Regions from separate parts of the Streptomyces sp. NPDC057307 genome, predicted to be linked through region 1. Evidence: riboswitches for the same ligand, from Rfam matches in the RefSeq annotation. Region 1 holds a riboswitch; each other region holds the start of a gene.
What was found. A riboswitch is a leader RNA that binds a small molecule or an ion and turns the genes downstream of it on or off. The one in region 1 is predicted to bind cobalamin.
Positions count from the first base shown of each region.

Region 2: linked by a shared signal. The riboswitch ahead of ACFUN8_RS26285 (ribonucleoside-diphosphate reductase subunit alpha) and the one ahead of ACFUN8_RS27750 (ABC transporter substrate-binding protein) in region 1 are both predicted to bind cobalamin.
Region 3: linked by a shared signal. The riboswitch ahead of metE (5-methyltetrahydropteroyltriglutamate--homocysteine S-methyltransferase) and the one ahead of ACFUN8_RS27750 (ABC transporter substrate-binding protein) in region 1 are both predicted to bind cobalamin.

Region 1 covers NZ_JBHUZM010000105.1:5,610-12,910, reverse strand. The annotation lists gene ACFUN8_RS27780 (nicotinamidase) at 1-470, opposite strand, end outside; gene ACFUN8_RS27775 (nicotinate phosphoribosyltransferase) at 753-2,108, opposite strand; gene clpS (ATP-dependent Clp protease adapter ClpS) at 2,273-2,578, shown strand; gene ACFUN8_RS27765 (DUF2017 domain-containing protein) at 2,578-3,165, shown strand; gene ACFUN8_RS27760 (amino acid permease) at 3,431-4,909, shown strand; gene ACFUN8_RS27755 (Mov34/MPN/PAD-1 family protein) at 5,027-5,440, shown strand; cobalamin riboswitch at 5,429-5,575, shown strand; gene ACFUN8_RS27750 (ABC transporter substrate-binding protein) at 5,616-6,602, shown strand; gene ACFUN8_RS27745 (FecCD family ABC transporter permease) at 6,613-7,301, shown strand, end outside.
Region 2 covers NZ_JBHUZM010000094.1:1,451-8,751, forward strand. The annotation lists gene ACFUN8_RS26265 (GntR family transcriptional regulator) at 270-1,034, shown strand; gene ACFUN8_RS26270 (carbon starvation CstA family protein) at 1,295-3,496, shown strand; gene ACFUN8_RS26275 (YbdD/YjiX family protein) at 3,505-3,708, shown strand; gene ACFUN8_RS26280 (GNAT family N-acetyltransferase) at 4,025-4,549, shown strand; cobalamin riboswitch at 4,628-4,759, shown strand; gene ACFUN8_RS26285 (ribonucleoside-diphosphate reductase subunit alpha) at 4,907-7,301, shown strand, end outside.
Region 3 covers NZ_JBHUZM010000009.1:88,729-96,029, forward strand. The annotation lists gene ACFUN8_RS06070 (enolase C-terminal domain-like protein) at 4-1,341, shown strand; gene metE (5-methyltetrahydropteroyltriglutamate--homocysteine S-methyltransferase) at 1,383-3,707, opposite strand; cobalamin riboswitch at 3,867-4,088, opposite strand; gene metF (methylenetetrahydrofolate reductase [NAD(P)H]) at 4,230-5,156, shown strand; gene ACFUN8_RS06085 (GNAT family N-acetyltransferase) at 5,153-5,620, shown strand; gene ACFUN8_RS06090 (MFS transporter) at 5,870-7,132, shown strand; gene ACFUN8_RS06095 (TetR/AcrR family transcriptional regulator) at 7,288-7,301, shown strand, end outside.

The sequences.
Region 1 (7,301 bases):
AACCCCGCCCGCGCCGCGTCCAGGGCGGTCGCCCGGACGCAGTGGTCGGTCGCGATCCCGACGACGTCGACCTCGGCCACCTCGCGCGCCCGCAGCCAGTCCGTGAGCGTCACACCGTTCTCGTCGGCGCCCTCGAAGCCGCTGTACGCCGCCGCGTAGGCGCCCTTGTCGAAGACGGCGTCGATCGACCCCGAGGCGACGGCCGGCGCGAAGTTGGGGTGGAAACCCACCCCCTCCGTGCCCGCCACGCAGTGGACCGGCCACGAGCGGACGAAGTCGGGGTGCGCGGAGAAGTGGTCGCCCGGGTCGATGTGGTGGTCACGCGTCGCGACCACGTGCCGGTAACCGGCTGTGGTCTGCCCGATCAGATCGGTGATGGCGGCGGCCACGTCGGCCCCGCCCGACACCGCGAGGCTGCCGCCCTCGCAGAAGTCGTTCTGAACGTCCACGACTATCAGTGCGCGGTGCATGGAGGGTGTCCTTCGCTGGGGAGCGGGCGGGGGCGACCGAGCCTAGGGGGTGTCTTGTCGATCAGGCCGGATCAGGGAGCGGAGCCATGCCGACCGACGACAACGCGGCGAGGCGCGGTGCCAGGGCACGCGAGCCCGGCAAGATCGGCAAGACACCCCCTATGGGACCTGGCCGCGGTCGGCCTCTCGCAGGCTGGCGTTCCCGGTCGCTGTCCGTTCATGCCTCCCACACCTCACGTCCGTGAATCACCGGCACGCCCGTCACACGCGGGCCCACGCCGGTCACAGGTAGACCGTCGGGATGACCGGCTCGCCGCGCGACAGCTGGATCGCCGACATCGGCAGCCCCGCCCGCGCCGCCACATGCCGGTCCCGGACCGCGTCCAGCGGCTCGCGCGCCACGATCTCGCCGCCCTTGACCAGCTCCACCAGCAGCTGGCGGTCCAGCAGGTCGGCGGGGACGGGGCCGGTGCCGACGACCTCGGCCTCCGCGTACCCCTCGGCGTCCACCCGCCGCGCCGCCCACTTGCGGCCGCCGATCGACGTCTTGCCGCCGAGCGACTTCTTCGCCACCGCGTGCAACGGCGCCTTCGGATCGGCGGAGTGGGCACGGGCGACCAGTTTGTACACCATCGAGCAGGTGGGGTGCCCGCTGCCGGTGACCAGCTGGGTGCCGACCCCGTACGCGTCCACGGGCGCCGCGGCCAGCGAGGCGATCGCGTACTCGTCCAGGTCGGAGGTGACCACGATCCGGGTGTTCACCGCGCCCAGCTCGTCCAGCTGCTGGCGCACCCGGTGCGCGACGAGCAGCAGGTCGCCGGAGTCGATGCGCACGGCGCCCAGCTCGGGCCCGGCGACCTCCACGGCGGTACGGACCGCCTCGGCCACGTCGTAGGTGTCCACGAGCAGCGTCGTACCGCTGCCGAGCGCGTCGACCTGCGCCTGGAACGCGTCCCGCTCGTTGTCGTGCAGCAGCGTGAAGGCGTGCGCGCTGGTGCCCACCGTCGGGATGTCGTAGCGGAACCCGGCCGCCAGGTCGGACGTGGTGTCGAAGCCGCCCACGTACGCGGCGCGCGAGGCGGCGACGGCGGCCAGTTCGTGGGTGCGGCGCGCGCCCATCTCGATCAGCGGGCGTCCGCCGGCCGCGGCCGACATCCGGGACGCGGCGGCGGCGATCGCCGAGTCGTGGTTGAGGATCGACAGGATCACGGTCTCCAGCAGCACGCATTCGGCGAAGGAGCCCTCGACGCGCAGGATCGGCGATCCGGGGAAGTACATCTCGCCCTCGCGGTAACCCCAGATGTCGCCGCTGAAGCGGTAGTCGGCGAGCCAGTCGAGCGTCGGCCCGTCGACGATCCCCCGCTCGCGCAGGAAGTCGATGACGTCCTCGTCGAAGTGGAAGTTCTCGACGGCGTCCAGGACACGGCCGGTGCCCGCGACGACTCCGTAGCGCCGTCCCTCGGGCAGGCGCCGGGTGAAGACCTCGAAGACGGAACGGCGCTCGGCCGTCCCCGCCCGAAGTGCCGCCCGGAGCATCGTCAACTCGTACTGGTCGGTGAAGAGCGCGGTCGACGGAACGCCGAGCCGGCGTCCGCCCTCATCCTTCGCCAGGCCCTTCTCAAGGTCCGCAGAGTTCATGCCGACGATGCTACAGGAGATCTCGTCAGACTGACGAGATCTAACGGGCGCTCAGACCGCCGTTTGTGCGACAGGCCCCACCTGGTGGCAGCATGGGGCTGTGAGGCTGTGCATCCCGGGGCGCACCCCGGGGCCCCCGGCGGAGAAGAAGGTCGTCCCGAACCGTGAGTGTTGCCCCGACAGAGATCGAACTTCCCGAGTCGGCCGAGGAGACGTTCACCGTCCCGGATCCTGACGTGCCGTGGATGACGATCGTCCACAACGACCCGGTCAACCTCATGAGTTATGTGTCGTACGTCTTCCAGACGTACTTCGGCTACTCCAAGGACAAGGCGCACAAGCTGATGCTCGACGTCCACCACAAGGGCCGCGCCATCGTCTCCAGCGGCAGCCGCGAGGAGATGGAACGCGACGTGCAGGCGATGCACGGATACGGCCTGTGGGCCACGCTCTCCCAGGACCGCAACTGATGGCCGGGCAGTTCGAGGCGATCCCCGGCGGTGGCGCCGCCGTCGCGCTCGACGAGGTCGAGATCTCCATCCTGCGCTCCCTCGCCGTACAACTCCTGGAGCTGATCGGCCCCGGCGAGGAACCGGCCAAGGGCGAGGACCCCCTCGCCGCGCTCTTCGCGGAGGGCCCCAGCAAGCCGCCGTCCGACCCCGCGCTCGCCCGGCTCTTCCCGGACGCGTACGGCTTCGGCGACGAGACCGACGACGAACTGCGGGAGTACGCCTCCGAGTTCAGGCGCTTCACCGAGAACGACCTGCGGACCCGTAAGCGCGAGGACGGAATCGCGCTCGTCCGCACACTGGACGCGCTCTCCGCCGCCGGCGAGGGCGGAGCTGTACTGAAGCTGGCGCCCGACGACTGCCGGCACTGGCTCGGCGCGCTCAACGACCTGCGGCTGACGATCGGCAACAGGCTGGACGTCTCCGACGAGGACGACGGCGAGGGCCTGTACCGGCTGCCGGACTCCGACCCGCGCAAGCCGATGGTGATGGCGTACCTGTGGCTCGGGGCGCTCCAGGAGTCGCTCGTCGAGACGATGATGCCCTGACGGTCCGCCGACCACGTGCGGGAGGCCGTCACCGGGCCTCCACGGCGCCCTCACCTCATCTTCGGACGGACATCTTCCGTTTCCTCAATTGCGGCTCAACTCCGCATAACGATCAGGTCTCCGCCCCCGCATGCTTTGCGATTCGGGGTGTGATTCGTCCGCTTCTTCCTGTGGGCCGCGCCACAGCGGCCTCCGCGGATCGCCGCCCCGCCCGTGGTAAATCTTCACGACCACCGGCACAGGCAGGGAGAAAGGGCGCATCACCATGACCTCCCCACAGGTCGACAACACCTCGGAAAGCCCCTCCGGAAAGACCTCGGAGGAGGGCTACGAACGCGGACTCGGTAGCCGCCAGGTCCAGATGATCGCGATCGGCGGCGCCATCGGCGTCGGCCTGTTCATGGGCGCCGGCGCGAACATCGCCAAGGCCGGGCCGAGCATCATCCTGATGTACGCCCTCGCCGGCGTGGTGATCTTCTTCATCATGCGGGCACTCGGCGAACTGCTGCTCTACCGGCCGGTCTCCGGCTCCTTCGCGGAGTACGCCCGCGAGTTCCTCGGCCCGTTCTTCGGATACGTGACCGGCTGGACGTACTGGCTCATGTGGATCGTGACCGGCATGGCCGAACTCACGGCGGCCGCGATCTACATCCACTTCTGGTTCCCCGCGATCCCGCAGTGGGTCAGCGCCCTGGTCTTCCTCGTGGTGCTCTTCGGCGTCAACCTGATCTCCGTCAAGATCTTCGGCGAGGTCGAGTTCTGGTTCTCGATGGTCAAGGTCACCGCCATCATCGGCATGATCGTCATCGGCCTCGGCGTCCTGACCCTCGGCTTCTCTGACGCGGGCGAGACCGCAACCACCGGCAACCTCTGGCAGCACGGCGGCATCTTCCCCAACGGCATCGGCTCCAGCCTGATGACCCTCCAGGGCGTGATGTTCGCCTACCTCGCCGTCGAACTCGTGGGCGTCACCGCCGGCGAGTCCGAGAATCCGGAGAAGACGCTCCCCAAGGCGATCAACACGCTGCCGTGGCGCATCATCGTCTTCTACGTCGGCGCGCTCACCGTCATCCTCGCCGTCGTGAAGTGGACCGAATTCAGCGAGGGCGAGAGCCCGTTCGTGCACGCCTTCGCCAAGATCGGCATCCCGCTCGGCGCCGGAATCGTCAACTTCGTCGTGCTGACGGCGGCCCTGTCGTCCTGCAACTCCGGCATGTACTCCACCGGCCGGATGCTGCGCGACCTCTCCGCCAACAACGAGGCGCCGAAGGTCCTGGGCAAGCTCAACTCCCGCCGCACACCGGCGTTCGGCATCGCCGCGTCCGTCGCGCTGATGGGCATCGGCGTCGTCCTCAACTACATCGTCCCCGAGAAGGCGTTCCTGTACGTCACCTCGGTCGCCACCGCCGCCGGTATCTGGACCTGGATGATGATCCTCGTCAGCCACATCAAGTACCGCTCCGCCGTGGTCGCCGGGCGGCTGCCCGCGTCCTCGTTCCCGGCGCCGGGCGGCTCGGCGCTGAGCTGGGTGGCGCTGGTGTTCCTGTCGTTCGTGACCTGTCTGATCGCGTACGACTCCGAGGCCCGGGTGTCGCTGTACGTCGGCGCGATCTGGGCGGTGTGCCTGGCCGGCGGCTGGGCGCTGCTCAAGCGCCGCAACCCGGAACTCGCGGCGACCGGTGCACGGGACCGGCGTGATCCGGAGGGCCCGCACGAGCCGGAGTACGCGAAGGTCTCCGACTGACGCCGGGTACTTACGGCGGCACGCTTCACCGGCCGTCCCGCACGCCGTCTCACGCACTGTCTCACCAGGTGGTCTCCGCATCTCAGACGCGGAGGCCACCTGCTTATCCTTCACCTCATGCTGACCATCACCCAGGCGCTGTACGACCAGATCGTCGCCCACGCGCGCGCGGACCATCCGGACGAGGCGTGCGGCATGGTCGCGGGCCCGGAGGGCAGCGACCGGCCCGAGCGTTTCATCCCGATGCTCAACGCGGCCCGCTCACCCACGTTCTACGAGTTCGACTCGGCGGACCTGCTCAAGCTCTACCGGGACCTGGACGACCGGGACGAGGAACCGGTGATCGTCTACCACTCGCACACGGCGACCGAGGCGTACCCCTCCCGCACGGACATCACCTACGCCAACGAGCCCGGTGCCCACTACGTCCTGGTCTCCACCGCCGACACCGACGACGCGGGCCCGTTCCAGTTCCGCTCGTACCGCATCGTGGACGGCGAGGTCACGGAGGAACAGGTCGAGGTCGTCTGACACACTGGCGCCGAACCCGGGCGGCAGGACCCAGGAAGCCGGTGTGAATCCGGCACGGTCCCGCCACTGTGACCAGGGCCTTCGCGCGAGCGGGGCCCCGGAAGCCAGGAACTGACCTGTCGCCCTTCTCCCACCATGCCAGGGGACGCGGAAATCCCCCGGAGGAGGCCCAGTCATGTCCTCGCGGCGCCACGCCCTCATACCGGCGGTCCTGCTTCCGCTGCTGCTCCCGCTCGCCGCCTGCTCAGCCGACGCGGACCCCGTCCGCGAGGCCGGAGCCCCGGCCGACGGATTCCCGTACACCGTCACCAACTGCGGTGTGAAGACCACCTTCGAGGCACCCCCGAAGCGCGTGGTCACCATGAACCAGCACGTCACCGAGATCATGATCGAGCTGGGACTCACCAAGTCCCTCATCGGCACCGCCTGGCTGGACGACCAGGTCCTGCCCGCCTACGACAAGGCGTACAAGAGCGTCCCGGTCGTCGCCAAGGAGTACCCCTCCAAGGAGAAACTCCTCTCCGTCAACCCCGACTTCGTCTACGGCGGCTACGCCAGCGCCTTCGCCGCCAAGGACGGCCGCACCCGCGACGACCTCAAGGGCGCCGGCATCGACACCCGGCTCAACCTGGAGAACTGCGCCAAGGGCAAGACCTCCATGGACGACGTCTTCCGCGAGGTCACGGAGGTCGGCCGCACCTTCGGCGTCGCCGACCGCGCCGCGAAGTGGACCGCCGAGGCAGGCACCACCCTCGAAACCACCGCCGCCGGTCTCGAAGACGTCAAGCCCGTCCCGGTCTTCGTCTACGACAGCGGCGACAAGACCGCGTTCACCGCCGGCGGCAAGGGCATCGGCAACGACATGATCGAGCGGGCCGGCGGGCGCAACGTCTTCGCCGACCTCGACAAGTCCTTCGGCGACGCCACCTGGGAGCAGGTCGTGGCGCGCCGGCCCGAGGCGATCGTCATCTACGACTACGGCTCCACCACCGTCGCGCAGAAGAAGAAGCGGCTGCTGGAGGACCCCGTCCTGAAGGACGTCCCGGCGATCAGGAACAAGCGCTTCGCCGTCCTGCCGCTCTCCGACGCCGTGCTCGGCGTCCGTGCCCCGGCCGCCGTCCAGCGGCTCGCGGACCAACTCCATCCGGAGGCGGGCGAGTAGGCGCGCCGCGATGAGCTGTCGGACCCCGCCCGCCCGGCGGCGGCTGCGGCACGCCCTCGTCCTCGGCGGTCTCACCGCCGCCCTCGTCTGCGCCGTCGTCGCCGGGCTCGCGCTCGGCTCGGTCCGCATCCCGCCCGGTGAGGTCGTCACGATCCTCACCGGCGGCGCGGAGCCCAGCCCCTTCCGCACGATCGTCCTGGACGTACGGCTGCCGCGCGTGCTGCTCGGCGCGGTCGTCGGCGCCGGGCTGGCCGTCGTCGGCACGGTCCTCCAGGCCCTCGTACGCAACCGGCTGGCCGACCCGTTCCTGCTCGGGATCTCCTCGGGGGCGTCCACCGGCGCCGTACTCGTCCTGGTCTTCGGCATCGGCGGTGGCATCGGCGGCGGGATCACCACCACCGTCGCCATGCCGGCCGCCGCCTTCGCCGGCTCGCTGTTCGCGATGGCCGTCGTCTACGCGCTCGCCCGGCGCGGCGGCACGATGACCGGCGGCCGGCTCGTGCTGGCCGGGGTGACCGTCTCGTACATCCTGTCCGCGCTCACCACCCTGATCCTGGTGGTCTCCGCCCGGCCCGAGCACTTCCAGGAGGCGCTGTTCTGGTCGCTCGGCGGCCTCGGCAGCGCCCGCTGGGGCTCGCTCGTCGTCCCGGCCGTCGTCCTCGTCGCCGGGACCGCCGTCCTCATGGCGCTCGCCCGGCC
Region 2 (7,301 bases), on a different contig from region 1:
CAGGGATTCCTGCAACCCCCTCCCCACCGCGCTGACTTACGACGAGTACCACCGGGGCTGGGACCTGGTCTTTAATGGTTTAGACCAGTACGGGGAGCTTGGCCTAGACCTTTAGGGGTGTCAAGGGTGTATAAGAGGGCTGTCGTGTCCGTTATCGGACCGACACCTGGATCGGGGAGACGACCCGCGACCGGACCGTGCCACCATGTGAGCCGCAACAGACGGAGGAGCCGGTGACGGCAGCAGCGCAGGAGTCGGGAAGGCAGACCATGGCCACGGACGGGGGCGGCAGCGAGCCCGAGAACGGGGCGGCGACCCGTACCGCACGCGTGCCCAAGTACTACCGGCTGAAGCGGCACTTGCTCGACATGACGGAGACGCTGCCCCCGGGCACGCCCGTACCGCCGGAGCGCACGCTGGCGGCCGAATTCGACACCTCGCGCACCACGGTGCGCCAGGCGCTCCAGGAGCTGGTTGTCGAGGGCCGGCTGGAGCGGATCCAGGGCAAGGGCACGTTCGTGGCCAAGCCCAAGGTCTCGCAGGCGCTCCAGCTCACCTCGTACACCGAGGACATGCGCGCGCAGGGCCTGGAGCCGACCTCGCAACTTCTCGACATCGGCTACGTCACCGCCGACGACACGCTCGCCGGGCTGCTCGACATCACCACGGGCGGGCGCGTGCTGCGCATCGAGCGGCTGCGTCTGGCGAGCGGCGAGCCGATGGCGATCGAGACCACACACCTTTCGGCCAAACGCTTCCCCGCGCTGCGCCGTTCGCTCGTCAAGTACACCTCCCTCTACACGGCGCTGGCCGAGGTGTACGGCGTGCACCTGGCGGAGGCCGAGGAGACGATCGAGACGTCGCTGGCGACGCCGCGCGAGGCGGGGCTGCTCGGTACGGATGTGGGCCTGCCCATGCTGATGCTGTCGCGGCACTCGATCGACACCGCCGGGGAGCCGGTGGAGTGGGTGCGGTCGGTGTACCGGGGCGACCGCTACAAGTTCGTGGCGCGGCTGCGCAGGCCGACCGACTGAGCCGCGCGGGACTGAGCCGCGCGGGACTGAGCCGCGCGGGACGCCGGACCGAGAGCCGTACGGGCCCCCCACCGAGCCCGGACGAAACCCGACGAGCACGACAAAGCCCCACGTCAGACGGCCTGTTGAGAACCCGACGCAGGAGTACGGCACGCACACCGTTGCCGTACCGATATGCGGACGGGGGGTGACGCATGCCGAGACGTTCCCTTAGATTTCCTGCGTGTTTCAGCAGGTGACCAGTGAGGGGACGACTCGCCATGCCAGAGCCGGCACAGCCAGGTTCCACGCAGGACTCACAGGGATCGTCGGGGCGTCCGACGCCGAGATCGATCGCGATCTGGGCGCTCGTCGCCCTGGTGGGCGCGGTCGGCTGGGGCGTCCTCGCGCTGTCGCGCGGTGAGGAGATCTCCGCCGCCTGGATGCTCGCGGCGGCGCTCGGTTCGTACGCGATCGCCTACCGCTTCTACTCCAGATTCATCGCCCGGCGCGTACTGAAGGTCGACAAGACGCGGGCCACACCCGCCGAACGCCTCGACAACGGTGTCGACTTCCACCCCACCGACCGGCGCGTGCTCTTCGGGCACCACTTCGCGGCCGTCGCGGGCGCGGGACCGCTCGTCGGGCCGGTGCTGGCCGCCCAGATGGGCTATCTGCCCGGCACGATCTGGATCGTCGCGGGCGTCATCTTCGCGGGCGCGGTCCAGGACATGGTCACGCTCTTCTTCTCCACGCGCCGCGACGGCCGTTCGCTCGGCCAGATCGCCCGTGACGAGATAGGCCCGTTCGGCGGCGCCGCCGCGCTCATCGCGGTCTTCCTCATCATGATCATCCTGCTGGCCGTGCTGGCGCTGGTCATCGTCAACGCGCTGGCCGACTCGCCGTGGGGTGTCTTCTCCATCGCGATGACCATCCCGATCGCGCTCTTCATGGGCGTGTATCTACGGGTGCTGCGGCCGGGCAAGGTCAGCGAGGTCTCTTTCATCGGCGTGGCGCTGCTGCTGCTCGCGATCGTGGCCGGCGGCTGGGTCGCCGAGTCCTCGCTCGCCGACACGTTCACGCTGGAGGCCGGCACGCTGGTCATCTGGATGATCGTGTACGGCTTCCTCGCCTCCGTACTGCCGGTCTGGATGCTGCTGGCGCCGCGCGACTATCTGTCGACCTTCATGAAGGTCGGCACGATCGCGCTGCTGGCGGTCGGTGTCGTCGTCGCGCTGCCGACGATGAAGATGGACGCGGTCACGGAGTTCGCGAGCCGGGGTGACGGTCCGGTCTTCGCCGGTTCGATGTTCCCGTTCGTCTTCATCACGATCGCGTGCGGCGCGCTGTCCGGTTTCCACGCACTGGTCTCCTCGGGCACCACGCCGAAGATGGTCCAGAAGGAGACCCAGATCCGGATGATCGGGTACGGCGCGATGCTCACCGAGTCGTTCGTCGCGATCATGGCGATGATCACGGCGTGCATCATCGACCCGGGGCTGTACTTCGCGGTCAACTCCCCCGCCGGAGTCATCGGCGGCACGGTCGAGTCCGCCTCGCAGGCGGTCGCCAACCTCGGTTTCACCATCTCGCCGGACCAGCTCGCCCAGGCGGCGAAGGACGTCGAGGAGGCGAGCCTGCTGTCCCGTACGGGCGGCGCGCCGACCTTCGCGCTCGGTATGTCGGACATCTTCTCGTCCGTCGTCGGCGGCGCGGGGATGAAGGCGTTCTGGTACCACTTCGCCATCATGTTCGAGGCGCTGTTCATCCTCACGACGGTGGACGCGGGGACGCGTGTCGGGCGCTTCATGCTCCAGGACATGCTCGGCAACGTCTACAAGCCGATGCGCCAGGTCAGTTGGAAGCCGGGCGTCTGGTTCGCCAGCGCCGTGGTCGTCGGCGCGTGGGGCTACTTCCTCTGGGTCGGCGTGCACGACCCGCTGGGCGGCATCAACCAGCTCTTCCCGCTGTTCGGCATCGCGAACCAGCTCCTGGCGGCGGTGGCGCTCGCCGTGTGCACGACGCTGCTGGTGAAGTCGGGGCGGCTGAAATGGGCCTGGGTGACGGGAGTTCCGCTCGCCTGGGACGCGGCGGTCACCCTCACCGCGAGCTGGCAGAAGATCTTCTCCGACGACCCGAGGGTCGGCTTCTTCACCCAGCGCGACGTCTACCAGGCGGGCATCGACAAGGGCGAGGTGATCCCGCCGGCGAAGACGATGGACGACATGCACACGGTCGTCACCAACTCGACGGTGGACGGCGTCCTTTCGGCGGTCTTCGCGATCCTGATCCTCGTGGTCATCGCCGACGCGGCACGGGTCTGCTACAAGGCGATCCGCCACCCTTCGAGCGTGAAGCTGTCGGAGACGCCGTATGTGAAGTCGGAACTGGTCGCACCGGCGGGCCTGATCCCGACGAAGGAGGAGAAGGCGGAGCTGGTGGCGGCCGAGGCATCGACGAGGGCCGGGGCGGGTCCGTCATGACGTCGGCGATCTCAGCGGCGAAGGTACGGCACGCGGTGGGCCGGATCCGTTGGTACGTACGTGAGTTGACGGGCGAGTCGGCGTACGACCACTACGTGGCCCACACCCGCGCCTGCGACCCGACGGCGGAGATCAAGACCCGCCGCACGTTCGAACGCGACCGGATGGACGCGAGGGAGGCGGACCCGAGGGAAGGATTCCGCTGCTGCTGAGCCGCCGAAGGGCCGCCGTTCCCTGCGGGGAGCGGCGGCCCTTCGCCGTGAGAGGGGCCAGCGCACCCAGTCCTTGAGCTGCTCGGTCTCCAGCGTGATCCCCACCGGTTCGGGCAGAGCGACCGTCCTGCCGAACGGCACGGTGCGGGCACGCTCGGCCGCGCCGCTCAGAATCCGGTACAACTCGTCGAAGTCGGCCGTTTCCACATGGACCCGGTCAGTAGTGGCCACGCTGCTGGACCCTCCTCATGTCGCGCTCAACGGTAGCGGCGCCCTCGGACAACGCACCGCCATAGCCGTGTCGCACACTGCATGGATGGATCAGACGACACGGCCGGAGGCCGACTTCACCATCAGAGCGGCCGAGCCCGGCGAGTACGACGTGCTCGGGGAGATAACCGCGCGGGCCTATCTGGACGACGGGCTGCTGGACTTCGGGGAGGACGACCCCTATCTGGCCACTCTGCGGGACGTCGCCGCGCGGGCCGCCGGGGCCGAGGTGCTCGTGGCCGTCGACGCGGACGGGGGTGTGCTCGGTGGGGTGGCCCATGTCTCCGGGCCGTCCGCGTGGGCCGATCTGGCCGGGGACGGGGAGGCCGAGTTCCGCATGCTGGCCGTCGCGCCGGCCGCCCGGGGCCGGGGTGTCGGCGGGGCGCTCGTACGGGCGTGTGTGGAGCGCGCGCGGGCCACCGAGGGGTGCGTACGGGTGCGGCTGTCCACCCAGAAATCGATGCTGGGGGCCCATCGGATCTACGAGCGGATGGGCTTCGTACGGACCCCGGAGCGCGACTGGTCGCCCATCCCGGGGCTGTCCCTGCTTACGTACAGCCTGGAAATCTAAGGCGTTTCGGGGCTGATTCCGGCGCAAGCCGAAACACCCGCGACACAACATGTGGGGGGTGCTGCTCCCAACGGGCCCCACATGTATGCTCAAGTCTGTTGTCGCCGCAGGAGAATCCGGTGGAAATCCGGAACTGTCCCGCAACGGTGTGCTGTGGTGCGCTTTGCGCGCCCGCGAGTCCGAGCACCTGCCGACGGCGCATCCGGCTCGACCGATCCGGATGCCGAGACGTCCGGGCCTCGAGGTTGGGCCGGTGGACGCCGCACCGCGCGCTGCCCGCTCCCGGGCCGGCGTACGCGGGCGTGCGCCGCCGTGCCCCTCCCCCGTGGCCCAGAGCCGAGCGAGGGAGAGCACCACGTGACCATCGCGCCAGCCGATCCGGCTTCAGCGATCTCCGAGCGGGGACCGGGTACGGCCGTTCCGGCCGACAGGTCTGTCGACAGGCCGGCCGACGGGCCCGGGACGAGCCTTCTGCGGCTCCTCACGGACCTCACCGCCGACCTGACCGACACGGACCCCGGCAAGGTCGCCGCGGCCGCGCTCCGGGGCCGTAACGCCGCGTCGGACGAGGCCGAGTTGCGTGAACTCGCCACCGAGGCCGCCGCCGGGCTCATCTCCGAGGACCCCGCCTACTCCCGGCTCGCCGCCCGCCTCCTCACCCGCACCATCGCGGACGAGGCCGCCGGCCAGGGCGCCCTCTCGTTCTCCTCCTCGGTCGCCGTCGGCCACGCGGAGGGCCTGATCGCCGACCGTACGGCCGCGTTCGTCACGCGCCACGCCGCCCGCCTCGACGCGCTGATCGACCCCGTCGCCGACGACCGTTTCGGCTACTTCGGCCTGCGTACCCTCTTCAGCCGCTATCTGCTCCGGCACCCGATCACCCGCGAGGTCATCGAGACGCCGCAGTACTTCATGCTGCGCGTCGCGTCCGGCCTGGCCAAGGACGACTCCCCGGCCGCCGTGGACGAGGTCGCCGCGCTGTACGGCCTGATGAGCCGGCTCGACTACCTCCCCTCCTCCCCCACGCTCTTCAACTCCGGCACCCGGCACCCCCAGATGTCGTCCTGCTACCTGCTGGACTCCCCGCTGGACGAGCTGGACTCGATCTACGACCGCTACCACCAAGTGGCCCGCCTCTCGAAGCACGCGGGCGGCATCGGCCTCTCGTACTCCCGTATCCGCGCCCGCGGTTCGCTGATCCGGGGGACGAACGGGCACTCCAACGGCATCGTGCCGTTCCTGCGGACGCTCGACTCCTCCGTCGCTGCCGTCAACCAGGGCGGCCGGCGCAAGGGCGCGGCCTGCGTCTACCTGGAGACGTGGCACGCGGACATCGAGGAGTTCCTGGAGCTGCGCGACAACACCGGCGAGGAGGCCCGCCGTACGCACAATCTGAACCTCGCGCACTGGATCCCCGACGAGTTCATGCGCCGGGTCGACACGGACGGCGACTGGTCGCTGTTCTCGCCCTCCGACGTGCCCGAGCTGGTCGACCTGTGGGGCGACGACTTCGACGCGGCGTACCGCGCGGCCGAGGCGGCGGGCAAGGCCCGCCGGACCATCCCTGCGCGTGAGCTGTACGGCCGGATGATGCGCACCCTCGCGCAGACCGGCAACGGCTGGATGACCTTCAAGGACGCGTCGAACCGTACGGCGAACCAGACCGCCGAGCCCGGCACCGTCGTGCACTCCTCGAACCTCTGCACCGAGATCCTGGAGGTCACGGACGACGGCGAGACGGCCGTCTGCAACCTCGGCTCGGTCAACATCGGCGCGTTCGTCACAGACTCGGGCGAGCTGGACTGGGAGCGGCTGGACGAGAGCGTCCGCACCGCCGTGACCTTCCTCGACCGGGTCGTGGACATCAACTTCTACCCGACCGAGCAGGCCGGCCGCTCCAACGCCAAGTGGCGCCCCGTGGGCCTGGGCGTGATGGGCCTCCAGGACGTCTTCTTCAAGAAGGGGCTGCCGTTCGACTCCGCCGAGGCCGCCGCGCTCTCCACCCGTATCGCCGAGCGGATCATGCTCGCCGCGTACGAGGCGTCCTGCGACCTCGCCGAGCGCGAGGGCCCGCTGCCGGCCTGGTCGCGGACGCGCGCCGCGCGCGGCGTGCTGCACCCGGACCACTACGACGTGGCGCTCAACTGGCCCGAGCGGTGGGACGCGTTGCGCGCGAGGGTCGCGAAGACCGGTATGCGCAACTCGCTGCTGCTCGCCATCGCGCCGACGGCGACCATCGCGTCGATCGCCGGGGTGTACGAGTGCATCGAGCCGCAGGTCTCCAACCTCTTCAAGCGCGAGACGCTGTCGGGTGAGTTCCTTCAGGTCAACGCCTATCTGGTGGCGGAGCTGAAGCGCCTCGGCGTGTGGGACGCGCAGTCCCGTGAGGCGCTGCGCGAGTCCAACGGCTCGGTGGCGGGCTTCAGTTGGATCCCGGCCGACGTCCGCGAGCTGTACCGCACGGCGTGGGAGATCCCGCAGCGCGGCCTGATCGACATGGCGGCGGCACGCACGCCGTTCCTCGACCAGAGCCAGTCGCTGAACCTGTTCCTGGAGACGCCGACCATCGGGAAGCTCAGCTCGATGTACGCGTACGCCTGGAAGAAGGGGCTCAAGACCACGTACTACCTGCGGTCGCGCCCCGCGACACGGATCGCCCGCGCGGCGAAGTCGGCGACCCCGTCCGTACCCGCCCCGTCCGTACCGCTTCAGACGGCGCCGGACGCGGACACGATCGCCTGCTCCCTGGAAA
Region 3 (7,301 bases), on a different contig from region 1:
CTGATGAGCATCAGCAGCCAGCCGACCGTCACCGTGCTCTCCGTCTACCCGGTCGCCGGCCGGGACAGCATGGAGCTGAACCTCTCCGGCGCGCACGGGCCCTACTTCACCCGCAACGTGGTGGTCCTCCAGGACTCCGAAGGACGCACCGGACTCGGCGAGGTGCCCGGCGGGGAGAAGATCACGCAGACGCTGCGGGACGCCGAGTCCCTCGTGCTCGGCGCGAAGGTCGGCGACTACAAGCGGGTCCTGCGCGAGATCGGGGACCGGTTCGCGGGCCGGGACTCGGGAGGCAGGGGCGGGCAGACCTTCGACCTGCGGACGACGGTCCACGCCGTCACCGCCGTCGAGTCGGCGCTCCTCGACCTTCTCGGACAGCACCTGGACGTGCCCGTCGCGGCACTCCTCGGCGACGGACAGCAGCGCGACTCCGTACGCGTGCTCGGCTACCTCTTCTACGTCGGTGACCCCGACCGGACCGACCTGGAGTACGTACGCGAACCCGGCGCGGCCGAGGACTGGTACCGCGTCCGGCACGAGGAGGCCCTGACACCGGAGGCCGTCGTGCGCCAGGCCGAGGCCACCCACGAGCTGTACGGCTTCCGGGACTTCAAGCTCAAGGGCGGTGTCCTGGACGGCGCCGAGGAGGTCAGGGCCGTACGCGCCCTCAAGGACCGCTTCCCCGAGGCCCGGATCACCCTCGACCCGAACGGCGCCTGGTCGCTGCGCGAGGCGGTCGAGCTGTGCCGGCCGCTGGTCGACACGCTCGCCTACGCGGAGGACCCGTGCGGAGCCGAGGACGGCTACTCGGGCCGGGAGATCCTGGCCGAGTTCCGCCGCGCCACCGGGCTCCCCACGGCCACCAACATGGTCGCCACCGACTGGCGGCAACTGACCCACGCCCTGGCCCTGCAGTCGGTCTCCATCCCGCTCGCCGACCCGCACTTCTGGACCATGCAGGGGTCGGTGCGCGTCGCCCAGCTCTGTCACGCGGCCGGACTGACCTGGGGCTGCCACTCCAACAACCACTTCGACATCTCCCTGGCCATGGTGACCCACTGCGGGGCCGCGGCTCCCGGCGACTACAACGCCCTCGACACCCACTGGATCTGGCAGGAGGGCCTGGAGCGGCTCACCACGGCCCCGCCGCGCATCGTCGACGGCGAGATCGCCGTCCCGGACGCTCCCGGGCTGGGCGTCCGGCTCGACATGGACCGGCTCCTCGCGGCCCACGACCTCTACCGGGAGAAGGCACTCGGCGCCCGCGACGACGCCGCCGGGATGCGCTACCTGGTCCCCGACTGGAAGTTCGACGCGAAGCGCCCCTGTCTGGTGCGCTGAACGCCCGGGGGCACGCGACGCGTGCCCCCGGGCCCGTCGGGTCAGGAACCGTCGGCGGCCAGCTCCGCGCGGATCTCACGGGCGGCGGTGACGAGGTTCTCCAGGGAGGCCCTGGTCTCCGGCCAGCCACGGGTCTTGAGCCCGCAGTCCGGGTTCACCCAGAGCCGGTCGGCGGGGATCGCCTCAAGTCCCTTGCGGAGAAGGGCGGTTGCCTCTTCGGCGCTGGGGATGCGGGGGGAGTGGATGTCGTAGACGCCGGGCCCCGCCTCACGCGGGTAGCCGTGTGCGGCGAGTTCGCCCGCGACCTGCATATGGGAGCGGGCCGCTTCGAGGCTGATGACGTCGGCGTCCAGGTCGTCGATGGCCTGCACGATGTCGCCGAACTCCGCGTAGCACATGTGGGTGTGGATCTGTGTCTCCGGACGGACGCCGGCGGTGGTGAGGCGGAACGACTCGGTCGCCCAGGCCAGGTAGTCGGCGTGGTCCGTGGAGCGCAGCGGCAGCGTTTCGCGCAGCGCGGGCTCGTCGACCTGGATCACCGAAGTGCCTGCCGCCTCAAGGTCGTCGACCTCGTCGCGCAGGGCGAGCGCGACCTGGCGGGCGGTGTCGCCGAGCGGCTGGTCGTCACGGACGAAGGACCAGGCGAGCATCGTGACCGGCCCGGTGAGCATGCCCTTGACCGGCCGGTCGGTGAGTGACTGCGCGTACGACGTCCAGCGCACCGTCATCGGCTCCGGGCGCGAGATGTCTCCGGCGAGGACCGGCGGGCGTACGTAACGCGTGCCGTACGACTGCACCCACCCGTGCCGCGTGGCGACATAGCCGGTCAGCTGCTCGGCGAAGTACTGCACCATGTCGTTGCGTTCGGGCTCGCCGTGCACCAGGACGTCGATTCCCGTCTTCTCCTGGAAGGAGAGGACGTCGCGGATCTCTTCCTTGATCCGCTCCTCGTATCCGGCGGTGTCGATCAGCCCCTTGCGCAAGTCGGCGCGCGCGGTGCGCAGTTCGGTGGTCTGCGGGAAGGACCCGATGGTGGTCGTCGGCAGAAGCGGCAGGTTGAGGTGCGCCCGCTGGGCGACGGTGCGCTCGGCGTACGGCTGCGAACGCCGGCCGTCCGCGTCGGTGACGGCCGCGACGCGGGCGCGCACGGCCGGGTCACGGGTGAGCGCCGAGCCCGCGCGGGAGTCGAGAGCGGCGCGGTTGGCGGCGAGTTCGGCGGTGATCGCGCCGGTGCCCTCGGCCAGGGCGCGGGCCAGCGTCGCCACCTCGGTGCTCTTCTGGCGGGCGAACGCCAGCCAGCGGGCGACCTCCGGCGCGATGTCGCTCTCGGCGGTGGCGTCGAGCGGGACATGCAGGAGGGAGCAGGACGCCGAGACGTCCACCCGGTCGGCGAGGCCGAGCAGCGTGCCGAGAGTGGCGAGGGACTTCTCGAAGTCGTTGATCCAGATGTTGCGTCCGTCGACGACACCCGCGACCAGACGCTTGCCGGTCAACCCGCCCACGGCCGCGAGGCTTTCGAGATTCGCGGCACCCGATCCGGTGAAGTCCAGGGCCAGACCTTCGATCGGGGCCTTGGCGAGCACCGGAAGCGCGTCGCCGAGCCGCCCGAAGTAGGAGGCGACGAGCAGCTTCGGCCGGTCGGTGGCACCGCCCAGATCGCGGTAGGCGCGGGTGGCGGCGTTCAGCTCCGCCGGCGTCCGGTCCTCGACCAGCGCGGGTTCGTCCAGCTGCACCCAGTCGGCGCCGGCGGCACGCAGATCGGCCAGGACCTCCGCGTACACCGGCAGCAGCCGGTCCAGCAGCGTCAACGGCTCGAAGTCCGCCGCCACGCCCGGAGCGGGCTTGGCCAGCAGGAGATACGTGACGGGGCCGAGGAGCACGGGCCGGGCGGTGAGACCGAGCGCGAGGGCTTCCTTCAACTCGGCGACCTGCTTGGCGGAGTCCGCGGCGAAGTCCGTGTCCGGCCCCAACTCCGGTACGAGGTAGTGGTAGTTGGTGTCGAACCACTTCGTCATCTCCAGCGGCGCCACGTCCTGCGTGCCGCGCGCCATCGCGAAGTACCCCTCCAGCGCGTCGGCGTCGACCGCCGCACGGTGCCGCGCGGGAACGGCGCCCACCATGACGCTGGTGTCCAGCACATGGTCGTAGTACGAGAAGTCACCGGACGGCACTTCGTGGATACCGGCGTCGGCCAGCTGCCGCCAGTTCGAACGGCGAAGCTCGGCGGCGGTGCCGCGGAGGGCGTCGGCGTCGACGCGGCCCTTCCAGTAGCCCTCGACGGCCTTCTTCAGTTCGCGGTTCTGTCCCTGGCGGGGGTAGCCGTACACGGTGGCCCGTGCTGCCGCGGCTGCGGACTGCGCTGTCACGGAACTCTCCTTCGCGAGATGTGTCCTGAACATCCCGGAGACGGGACGCGGACGCGAAGGGACGACCGATCGTGCGGACGCCTCGCGCGAATGCCACGCGTGCCGCTCGATATGTACGCCGACCCGCCCACGAGGTCACCGGAATGACCGCGCGCGATCGGTCGCGCACGGGCAACGGGCAGGTCTTCGGACTCGTGGGCCCGTCCCGTATCGCTTACGAGACACCTACTGGCCGTCGCTTCCCAGACCCGGCCGGGCCCAGTGCGTATGACGGCGGTCGTTCCCACTCACCGCTGCGGGGCAGTCCCGGATTCCCACCGGGTTCCCTCTTGCGACGTCCTGCCTGGCGGACAGGAGCGAACCAGCTGCACTGAACAGCCTACGGGGGACGGACGGCGCCCACACACCCCTGCTCACCATCCGGACGTGGGGCCGGCGTGCTGCCGGAAGCGGGTATCGCGTATCGGGTATCAGCAATCGGACGACGGTCGGATCGCAAGTGGCAGCCATTAACCTGCGCTCATGGCTCTCGGTATTCCCAGCACAAGGGCGGACCACGCCCTGTCCATCCGCGACCTCCTCGCCGCAGGGGGCCGTAGCTACTCCTTCGAGTTCATGCCGCCACGCAGCGCGGCGGCCGAAGCCGGGCTGTGGACGGCGATCCGAAGGCTGGAAGCACTCTCACCGGACTTCGTCTCGGTGACATACGGCGCGGGCGGTTCGACGCGCGGCCGCACCATCGGCATGACCGGACGGATCGCCCAGGAGACGACGCTCACCCCGGTCGCCCACCTCACGGCGGTCGACCACAGCGTCGCGGAGCTGCGCAACATCCTCGGCCACTACGCCGACCAAGGCGTCCGCAACATCCTCGCGTTGCGCGGCGACCCGCCCGGCGACCCGCTCGGCTCCTGGACGAAGCACCCGCAGGGGGTCGAGTACGCGTCGGAACTGGTCGAGCTGATCAAGGAATCCGGCAACTTCTGTGTCGGCGTCGCCGCCTTCCCCGAGATGCACCCGCGCTCACCCGACTGGGACAGCGACATCCGCCACTTCGTCGACAAGTGCCGCGCCGGAGCCGACTACGCGATCACCCAGATGTTCTTCGACGTCGACGACTACCTGCGCTTCCGCGACCGGGTCGCGGCCGCCGGGTGCCCGACGCCGATCATCCCGGAGATCATGCCGGTCACCACGATCCGCTCACTGCGCCGCATCCCGAGCCTCAGCACCGCGGTCTTCCCGGCGGGGCTCGCCGAGCGGATGCTCGACGTCGAGGACGACCCCAAGGCGGTCAGGGCGCTCGGGATCGACCACGCCACCGAGATGTGCCGTCGGCTGATCGGCGAGGAGGCTCCGGGTCTGCACTTCATGACCATGAACTTCTCCAAGGTGACGACGGAGATCTACCAGAATCTCGACCTGCGGCGGGAGCAACCGAAGAGATGATCTCTCTCCGTGAAGTGCGCGACAGCGACTTGAACATCTTCTGGGAGCACCTGTCCGACCCCGCGGCGCAGCACGTGGCCGCCGTCACCAGGAAGTACCACTACGACCGGGGGCACTTCGACGACCACTGGGCGAGGATCCGGGCCCGCCCGGATGTGCTGATGCGTACCGTGCTCGCCGACGAGGAGGTGGTCGGCCATGTCGCGGTGTACGGGCCTCCGGACGAACGCGAGGTCACGTACTGGATCGACCGGGCGCACTGGGGCCGGGGGACGGCCACGGCGGCGCTCGCGGCACTGATCGAACTCGCCGGAACGCGGCCGTTGTACGCCCACGCGGCGGCGGACAACACGGGTTCGATCCGCGTACTGGAGAAGTGCGGCTTCGTCGTCACCGGACAGGGAAGGGGCTTCGCCCAGGCCCGCGACGGCGAGATCGACGAAGTCCTCCTCACCTTGAGCTGAAATCCTCGGGGTTCAACTCCCGGGCGTGGAGATCATTCGCGTGAACCGTGATCGCCCGGGAGTGTCGTGGTTCCCTCGCGTCCTCGCGTCGCTTCATCGACGTCGCTCCGCAACAGCGGTGGATACACGGCCGATTCCTCGCCGTCCACCCCTGCGGGTCCTGGGGCGGCCGTTGTCGCGTCGCGGTGTGCCGCGGCAGCTCACGGGGAGGAGTGTACGTTCGTACGCTCTGATTGTAGGCTCCCCTCCATGACTGTTGACGTAATGCGCCCGCCTGCCCTGGCAGAACGGCAGGCGCGCACGGCCGTCGCCGTGCTCTTCTTCACCAACGGCGCGTTGTTCGCCAACCTTCTGCCGCGCTTTCCGCAGATCAAGGCGGATCTCGGCATCGGGAACGCCGCCTACGGCCTGGCCGTCGCGGCGTTCCCGACGGGTGCCATCGCGGCCGGCCTGGCGGCCGGGGTGCTCATCCGCCGGTTCGGGTCGGGGCGCGTGGCGGTGGCCGGCACCGTGCTGACAGGCATAGGTGTCCTGGCCGCGGGGCTGTCCGGCTCCGTGGTGCTGTTCGCGACGGCGCTGTTCCTGGCCGGGGCGATGGACGCGATCACCGACGTCGCGCAGAACGCCCACGGCCTGCGTGTGCAGCGTCGATACGGTCGGTCGATCATCAACTCCTTCCACGCCATCTGGTCCATCGGCGCGGTCGTCGGTGGCTCGATGGCCGCCGGCGCCATCGCGCTCGGCCTGTCGCTGGGGCAGCACCTGCTGATCTCGGCGGTGGTGTTCGGGATCGCCGCCTGCGTCGCCCTGCGGTTCTGTCTGACCGGGCCCGACACCGAGCCGGTCGCGGAGGAAGCGGAGGGAGCGAAGGTGGCCGAGGAGGCGGCTGCGGCAGCCGAGACAAGGGAAGAGGCGGACGCCGGAGGCCGAGCGCCAGGGGAGCGTCGGAGGGCGCGCCTGCGCACCCGGTACGTGCTCGCCGCACTCGTCCTCATCGCCGCGGGCGGCGCCCTCGTCGAGGACGCGGGCAGCTCCTGGGCCGCTCTCTACCTCTCCGACTCGCTGCATGCCTCGGGAACCCTCGCGGCCTCCGGCTACATCGCCCTGGTCGGAGCCCAGTTCGTCGGCCGTCTGATCGGCGACAGGCTCGTCGACCGGTTCGGCCAGCGTACGGTCGCGCGCTTCGGCGGGCTCATCGCCGCCGTCGGCATGGGCCTGGCCCTGGCCATGCCCACGGCGACCGGCACGATCCTCGGTTTCGCCACGGCCGGGTTCGGGGTGGCGACCCTGGTGCCCGCGGCGATGCACGAGGCCGATGAGCTGCCCGGTCTCAAGCCCGGATCGGGGCTCACGATCGTCTCCTGGCTCATGCGGCTCGGCTTCCTGCTCTCGCCGCCGATCGTCGGACTCGTCGCGGACACGACCAGCCTTCGGGTGGGCCTGTTGGTGGTGCCCCTCGCCGGGCTGATGGTGATGCTGCTGGCGGGGGTGCTGCGGCCCCGGCGCCGTTGAGCGGCGCCCCCCGGACGGCGACCGAGCGTGTACGTTCGCACGTATGCCGATGGACTGCTTCGGGCGAGGCCCGCGCACACACGTGGAACGCAAGCCCGCCGGGGACCTCCGCGGCGACCCCGCCCGCCCGGTCCACAGCCTCTGAGCGCACCGACATGGCCACCGGACA